One region of the Psychromonas sp. genome, then DNA from elsewhere that is predicted to be linked to it. Evidence: predicted binding sites of a transcription regulator. Region 1 holds the regulator's gene; the other holds the start of a gene.
The links. The regulator NrdR, encoded in region 1, represses ribonucleotide reductase genes. The targets are predictions, from matches to a motif close to AAACACNANATNTNGTGTTT.
Positions count from the first base shown of each region.

Region 2: a site for NrdR is predicted at 2,120-2,139, ahead of nrdD (anaerobic ribonucleoside-triphosphate reductase). Genes of this name have one in related genera too.

Region 1 covers NZ_CEZLMY010000161.1:2,257-6,461, reverse strand. The annotation lists partial or broken gene pheT (phenylalanine--tRNA ligase subunit beta) at 1-350, shown strand, start outside; gene AC4GME_RS15480 (integration host factor subunit alpha) at 354-662, shown strand; gene nrdR (transcriptional regulator NrdR) at 986-1,435, shown strand; gene ribD (bifunctional diaminohydroxyphosphoribosylaminopyrimidine deaminase/5-amino-6-(5-phosphoribosylamino)uracil reductase RibD) at 1,470-2,615, shown strand; gene AC4GME_RS15465 (riboflavin synthase) at 2,617-3,282, shown strand; gene ribBA (bifunctional 3,4-dihydroxy-2-butanone-4-phosphate synthase/GTP cyclohydrolase II) at 3,308-4,205, shown strand, end outside.
Region 2 covers NZ_CEZLMY010000013.1:32,947-37,151, reverse strand. The annotation lists gene rsxC (electron transport complex subunit RsxC) at 1-573, opposite strand, end outside; gene rsxB (electron transport complex subunit RsxB) at 575-1,132, opposite strand; gene rsxA (electron transport complex subunit RsxA) at 1,160-1,738, opposite strand; gene nrdD (anaerobic ribonucleoside-triphosphate reductase) at 2,165-4,205, shown strand, end outside.

The DNA.
Region 1 (4,205 bases):
TTGTATTTGAAATCGAATTAGATCAAATCACCACCCGTAAATTACCGCAGGCTGGCGATATCTCTAAGTTCCCGGCTAACCACCGAGATCTGGCATTTGTTGTTGATGAACAATTAAATGCAGGTAACGTCTTAAAATTTATAGAAAAAATTGGCGGAACTGAATTAGTTGGCATAAACTTATTTGACGTATACCAAGGACAAGGTGTTGAGGAAGGTAAGAAGAGCTTAGCAATAGGTTTAATCTTACAAGATACGACTCGTACCCTGGAAGAACAAGAGATTGCTGAGAGCGTGAATAATATCGTAGAAGCAGTTTCTCTGGAGTTTAATGCATCGTTGAGAGATTAATTTATGGCACTGACTAAAGCTGAAATAGCGAACCATTTATCCGAAAAAATTGGTTTAAGCAAACGAGAAGCAAAAGAGTTTGTTGAGTCGTTTTTTGAAGAAATTAAAGCAACGTTAGAAAGTGGAGAGGCAGTTAAAATCTCTGGTTTTGGTGGCTTTGAATTAAAAGATAAAGGTGAACGTCCAGGTCGTAACCCTAAAACTGGTGAAGATATTCCTATTGCCGCACGTCGGGTTGTTACATTTCGAGCAGGACAGAAACTGAAAGAATTGGTAGAAGAAAATTTACCAGACACAGCAGACAAACTTTAGTTTTCTCATCGTAATAAAAAAGTCGCATTTGCGGCTTTTTTTTTACTTTGTAAAGTATCTACTGGGTATAATGCCAATTGAAGATAGTTCAAGTTTATGAGCTGGCTGTTCTGCGCTCGTTTTTTAGCCGTACAGACAATTTGGCGGACTGAACTCCGATTTCACATTTTAGGTAAACCGTTAAAACTTTACAGCTCTACCCGGTTAATGACGATGGTATAATAAATCAGACTATTTAATTGTGTTTGCTATAAAGTTGCCATATAGCTAGCTATAAAAAATTTAAGAACAAACTATTTAATCCCCAACAAGAGTGAAAAATTATGTACTGTCCTTTTTGTAGTGCACAAGATACGAAAGTGATCGACTCTCGATTAGTTGCAGAAGGCTCTCAAGTACGTCGTCGCCGTTCTTGTAATGAATGTCATGAGCGTTTTACCACCTTTGAAGTCGCTGAACTTGTTATGCCTCGTTTAATTAAATCAGATGGTCGCCGAGAGCCATTTAATGATGATAAATTGCTGGTAGGAATTAATCGCGCACTTGAGAAAAGACCGGTTAGTATTGAAGCGATAGAAAGTGCGGTTAATAAACTTAAATCTACATTACGTGCAACTGGTGAACGTGAAGTACCATCGAAAATGGTTGGTGAATTAGTGATGGAATTACTGAGAAGTTTAGATAAAATTGCATATATTCGTTTTGCTTCTGTGTATCGCTCATTTGAAGATGTAAAAGAGTTTGGTGAAGAGATTGCTAAACTGGAAAAATAACCGTGTTTTTGTCGGTTTTATATGTGGAATATAGATGAACGCTGCTCACTTTTCAGATTTAGATAAGCACTACATGTCCCGCGCCATCGAATTAGCTAAAAAAGGGCGCTTTACTACTTCCCCTAATCCCAATGTTGGTTGTGTGGTTGTAAGCAATGATATTATCGTTGGCGAAGGTTTTCATGAAAAAGCGGGCTTGCCCCATGCCGAAATTAACGCCTTAGCCATTGCACAAACTAAAGCAATCAATGCTACTTGTTATGTCACTTTAGAGCCGTGTTCTTATTACGGTCGAACACCACCTTGTGCGTTAGCATTAACCGAAGCAGGGGTTAAACGAGTGGTGATTGCGATGGTTGATCCCAACCCTAAAGTAGCAGGTCGCGGTATCAGCATATTAGAAGAAGCCGGCATTCAGGTGGATATCGGATTGCTTGAAAATGAAGCCCTAAAATTAAATCGTGGTTTCATTAAGCGTATGCAAGTTAAGCAACCGCGTGTAACCGTCAAGTTAGCATCTAGTCTGGATGGAAAAACAGCACTGAAAAATGGTGAGAGTCAGTGGATCACAGGCCCGAAAGCGCGGATTGATGTGCAATATTACCGAGCGATGCAAAGTGCAATTTTAACAGGTAGCGGTACTGTGATTGCAGATGATCCCAGTCTCAATGTTCGTTATGAAGAATTACAACAAAGCACTGATTTTAAGAATGAAATCGAAAAGTCTGCAATTCGTCAACCGATTCGCATTGTTTTAGATTCACACAATAAATTGAGCCTCAATGAGAAGCTGTTTACACTTGCCGGTAAAGTGCTGTTAGTTGCGCTTTCACCGCGTGCTGATTTACAAAATAAACAGTTTAAAGCTGATGTCGAGCAGGTTATCTGCGCCGATGATGGTCATGGCCGCATTGATTTAAATCTGTTGTTAACTTCCTTAAATGACTATGAAATTAATGACCTTTGGGTAGAAGCTGGTGCCACACTTTCTGGTGAATTTTTTAAAAATCAATTAGTTGATGAATTTATACTGTATCAGGCACCAAAATTAATGGGCGATCAGGCGAGAAACTTAGTAAACTTACCTAACTTTTCAAAAATGGACGAAGTTGTGCAGTTAAAGTTACAAAATATGGCTTTAATTGGTGACGATATTCGACTTATAAGTAATCGAGATTAATATGTTTACAGGCATCATAGCTGCAGTGGGTCATGTCACTGCAATTAAACACAATGAAAAAGATATGACCATCAGCGTTGCTTCAGGAGAGCTGGATTTAAGCGATGTTAAGTTAGGTGACAGCATCGCTAATAACGGTGTTTGTTTAACCGTGACTAAATTAAGTGATGGAGGTTTTGATGCTGATGTTTCTTATGAAACCATAAAACGCAGTGGTTTTGCACAAATTAAAACAGGTTTTGCTATTAATTTAGAAAAAGCGATGCAGATGAACGATCGTTTTGGCGGGCATATTGTCAGTGGCCATGTTGATGGAGTGGGAGAAATTACTTCGATTACGCCGCTTGGCAATGCGTTTGAATATTGGATTAAAGCACCTAACGAATTAGCTAAATACATTGCTGAAAAAGGTTCAATTACTGTTGACGGCATCAGCCTGACCACTAATGAAATTGATGGCGCTTCTTTTAAATTAACTATTATTCCGCATACTATTGCACAAACTAATATGGTTAATTATTCCGTTGCTACTCAGGTCAATTTAGAAGTGGATGTGATATCGCGTTATTTAGAGCGTCTGATGTTGGGCGAAAAAGCTTCACAAAGTACAAAACAAGAAAATAAATCAACAATGGATCTGCTCGCTCGTAGCGGGTTCTTAGGTTAAGCCTGGCAACCGAATAGGGACAAACATGAAATTAAATACTACTGCTGAAATTATTGAAGATATCCGTTTAGGTAAAATGGTTATTTTAATGGATGATGAGGATCGTGAAAACGAAGGTGATCTGATCATGGCTGCCGATTTGGTGACACCTGATGCGATTAACTTTATGGCGACTAACGGCCGCGGTCTAATCTGTTTAACGCTGACAGAAGGACGCTGTGAACAGCTTAAATTACCATTAATGGTTGATGATAATACCGCCGCTTTCTCGACAAACTTTACTGTTTCTATTGAAGCTGCTGAGGGAGTGACTACGGGTATTTCTGCTGCCGATCGTGCGGTGACGGTACAAGCTGCTATTGCCAAAGATGCCAAACCAACTGATATTGTGATGCCTGGTCATATCTTCCCGCTAAAAGCGCAGGCCGGCGGTGTATTAACACGTGCTGGTCATACTGAAGCTGGTTGTGATTTAGCGCGTTTAGCTGGGCGTGAACCAGCCGGGGTAATTGTTGAAATCTTAAATGATGATGGCACTATGGCACGTCGTGCTGATTTAGAACTGTTTGCTGAAAAACATGGGCTAAAACTGGGTACGGTTGCCGACTTAATTGAATACCGTAATAACAATGAAACGACTATTGAGCGAGTCAGCAGCTGTAAATTACCGACTGAGTTTGGTGAGTTTGATTTAGTTGCATACCAGGACACTATTGATAAACAAGTTCATTTTGCATTAGTAAATGGCGAAATTAAAGAAGGTGCGACTACTAACGTTCGAGTGCATTTACAGAACACTTTTACCGATAACTTCTTTTCAGACCGTTTAGGTGCACGTACTTGGCCTTTAAGTAATGCAATGCAGCGTTTAGCGAAAGACGGCGGCATACTGGTGATGTTAGGTCATCAGGAAACGGCGGAGT
Region 2 (4,205 bases), on a different contig from region 1:
ACGATCATCTGCGGTGATATAGGGTTCACATTCAACTGCATTGATAATAAGCAGTTTAATGCCCTCTGGGTGCGTTAGCTTTAAATGGCTAGGGAAACCTGCACCGCCTAATCCGACAATGCCCGCATTCTGAATTTTTTCAACTAAGAGCGGGTTTGCTTGAGTTTTATAATTTTCACACTTTTTATATGCAATGCTTCTATCTAAACCGTCTGTTGCAATTACAACGGATAAAACAGGCTGGCCGGACGGATGAAGATCGGTACGTTTTTCTATGGCACTAATAACACCCGAGCTACTTGCATGCTGCACTACCATTGCAGCATATACTTTCGTTAACGCTTGTCCTTTTAATACCAGATCACCGATTTTAACTAATAGTTCCGGGATGTGACCTTTATGTTCAATAGCAATTACTAAAAAGGGGGGAATCCCCGCATCTCTAATAACCGCTTGATTACTTTGCAGCTTATTTTCTTGAGGATGAATGCCGCCATGAAAAGACCACTGCTTTCCTGATGAGATTTCGGCGAGTTGCTCTTCACTGAGCAGGTTAATAGGTTTTGTTATCATGCTAGCGCTCAGTGCTGGTTTTGGTTGGTATAAGGTTAAGATTCCATTGCCAATTTTGTGTGCTTAAAGCAATCGGGACCATATCAATACAATCAGTCGGGCAAGGTGCAACACAAAGCTCGCAGCCGGTACATTCATCACTGATTACCGTATGCATCTGTCTGGTTGCTCCTAAAATGGCATCAACAGGGCAGGCTTGAATACACTTAGTGCAGCCGATACATTGATCTTCACGAATAAAGGCCAGTAATTTAGGTTTCTGTTCACCTTCTAAATCTTGCGGTTCGATGCCCATACGTTCCGCCAGTTGACGCATCACAGCTTCACCACCCGGTGGACATTTATTAATATCCTCACCGTCGGCAATGGCTTGAGCATAAGGTTTACAACCCGGATAACCACACTGGCCACACTGTGTTTGCGGTAAAATGGCATCTAGTTCTTCAACAATAGGATCGGCTTTTACTTTAAAACGTAATGAGGAATAGCCTAATATAGAGCCAAAAATAGCACCTAAAATCCCGAGTGTAAAAATGGCGATTGCAATACTGGTTATCATCTAGTTTATTCCGTTTGCTTTAATTTATTACTTAATAAGACCGGTAAAGCCCATAAAGGCAAGTGACATTAAACCTGCGGTGATCATCGCAATCGATGCGCCCTTAAAAGGAAGCGGTACATCGGAGGTAGCTAAGCGTTCGCGCATTGAAGAAAAAAGCACTAATACCAGAGAGAAACCGATACCCGCACTAAAGCCGTAAATAATTGATTCGACAAAATCATGATTTTCATTAATGTTAAGCAGTGCTAAACCTAAAATGGCACAGTTGGTAGTGATCAGAGGTAAAAATATACCCAATAAACGATATAGAGTAGGACTGGTTTTATGTATCACCATTTCAGTAAACTGCACCACAACCGCGATCACCAGAATAAAGCTTAATGTCTGCAGATACATTAACTCAAGCGGGAGTAGCAGATAAGTATTCACAATATACGAAAGTGCTGCGGTTAACGTTAAAACAAAGGTGGTCGCAAATGACATGCCAACAGCGGTTTCAACTTTATTTGAAACCCCCATAAACGGGCATAAACCTAAAAATTTTACTAATACGAAGTTATTAACCAGCACTGTACCGAAAAACAGTAAAATATAGTCGCTCATAAGAATTTAATTCCACTACCAATATAGGTGTATTTTGCGGGCCCGAAAGAGCTCGCTATGATAACAATAAAATAGCAGATAATCAGTGGAAAAATAGCAGGATAGGGAGTTATCTTGTTCTGAGTATCAGGCCGAGCCCTGAAATAGCAGTTTCCAAGAGGCTTGGCTGTTATCGAACTGTGAAGTGCATCGTTTTTATGAGCTAATCTACAGCGATAGTAACTACTATCGCTATAAATTCCCACTAAAACAGCTTCCTAAAATTGCAACTACAAAAAATAAAAAACGTAATAAAACAGATGTTTTTTAACACTTAATATTCACCTGAATTGAAATTTGATTTATATCAATACTCAACATATAGTGTTATGTATGATTCGCGTCCACAATATATTGTGTTTTCTGTTTTTTTATTGGAGCCCTGTTATGAAACCTGTTGTTATTAAACGAGATGGTAGCCAAGTCCCTTTTAATGCCCTACGTATCGCTGAAGCCATTTTAAAAGCATCAGGTGCAGCGCGCTGTAAAGGTGTTGATGCATTTGCTATTGCTAATGAAGTTGAGAGCCAATTACAAGGCCAGGTTGAAGTCGATATTCATGATATCCAAGATGCGGTTGAAGTGTGTCTGATGCAAAGCGGTCATACAGAGCTTGCCCGTGTTTATATCGAATATCGTCATGACAGAGATGTGGCGCGAGAGCGTAAAAGCCAACTTAACAGTGAAATTTATGGTCTGATTGAACAGAGCAATGCTTCACTACTTAATGAAAACGCCAATAAAGACAGTAAAGTGATTCCGACACAACGTGATTTGCTGGCAGGTATTGTTGCTAAACATTATGCTAAATCACATATTTTACCGCGTGATGTTGTGCGCGCTCATGATAAAGGTGAACTGCATTATCACGATTTAGATTATGCCCCGTTTTTCCCTATGTTTAACTGTATGTTAATCGATATTAAAGGGATGTTTACCCAAGGTTTTAAAATGGGTAATGCAGAAATTGAAGAGCCGAAATCAATCTCAACGGCAACAGCAGTTACAGCACAAATTATCGCCCAGGTAGCCAGCCATATTTACGGCGGCACCACGATTAACGGCATCGATACTACGCTTGCGCCTTATGTATCTAAAAGTTACCAAAAACATTTAGCAACAGCAGAAGAGTGGGGCATTGCTGAACCGCAAGCTTATGCAACGCAGCAGACAGAAAAAGAGTGTTTTAATGCATTCCAATCTCTTGAATATGAAGTCAATACACTGCACACAGCAAACGGACAAACACCTTTTGTGACTTTTGGTTTCGGTTTGGGTACAAGTTGGGAAGCACGTTTAATTCAAGAGTCAATCTTCAAAATTCGTATTGCCGGTTTAGGTAAAAACCGTAAAACGGCTATTTTCCCTAAATTAGTGTTTGCGATAAAAGATGGCGTAAACCATAAAAGCACAGATCAAAATTACGATATTAAACAGCTGGCGCTAAAATGTGCTTCAAAACGTATGTATCCTGATATTTTAAACTTTGATAAAGTGGTTGAAGTGACAGGCTCATTTAAAACGCCAATGGGTTGCCGCAGTTTCTTAGGCACTTACGAAGAAAACAATGAACTGATCCATGACGGTCGTAATAACCTTGGTGTGGTAAGTCTTAACTTACCTCGCATTGCCTTGGAAGCAGGTGGTGACGAGCAAGCCTTTTACAAATTATTAGATAGCCGTTTAAATATGGCTAAAAAAGGATTAGATACACGTATTGAACGTTTATCTGAAGTAAAAGCGAGTGTAGCGCCTATTTTGTATATGGAAGGTGCTTGTGGTGTACGTTTAAAAGCTGATGATTGTGTTGCTGAGATCTTTAAAAATGGCCGTGCTTCTATCTCACTCGGTTATATCGGTTTACATGAAGCAATTAATGCGCTGCACGGCTCTGATGGTCATCTGTTTGATGATAAAGAGAAGCAGGAAAAAGCGATTGCGATGATCCGTTACTTAAAACAAGCAGTGGATCGTTGGACAAAAGAGACGGGTTACGGCTTTAGCTTATACTCAACACCTTCTGAAAACTTATGTGACCGTTTCTGCCGTTTAGATGCAAAACAGTTCGGTGTTTTAGAAGGCGTAACTGACAAAGGTTATTACACCAACAGCTTCCATTTAGATGTTGAAAAATCAGTAAACCCTTACGATAAACTGGATTTTGAAATGCCTTACCCTGAAATCGCCACCGGTGGTTTTATCTGTTACGGCGAATATCCAAATATGCAGCATAACCTTAAAGCGTTAGAAGATGTCTGGGATTACAGTTATTCGCGTGTGCCTTACTACGGCACCAATACGCCAATTGATGAGTGTTATGAGTGTGGCTTTAATGGTGAGTTTGACTGCACCAGCAAAGGCTTTGTCTGCCCGAGTTGCGGTAATTCTGATTCAGAAAAAGTAGCGGTTACCCGCCGTGTCTGCGGTT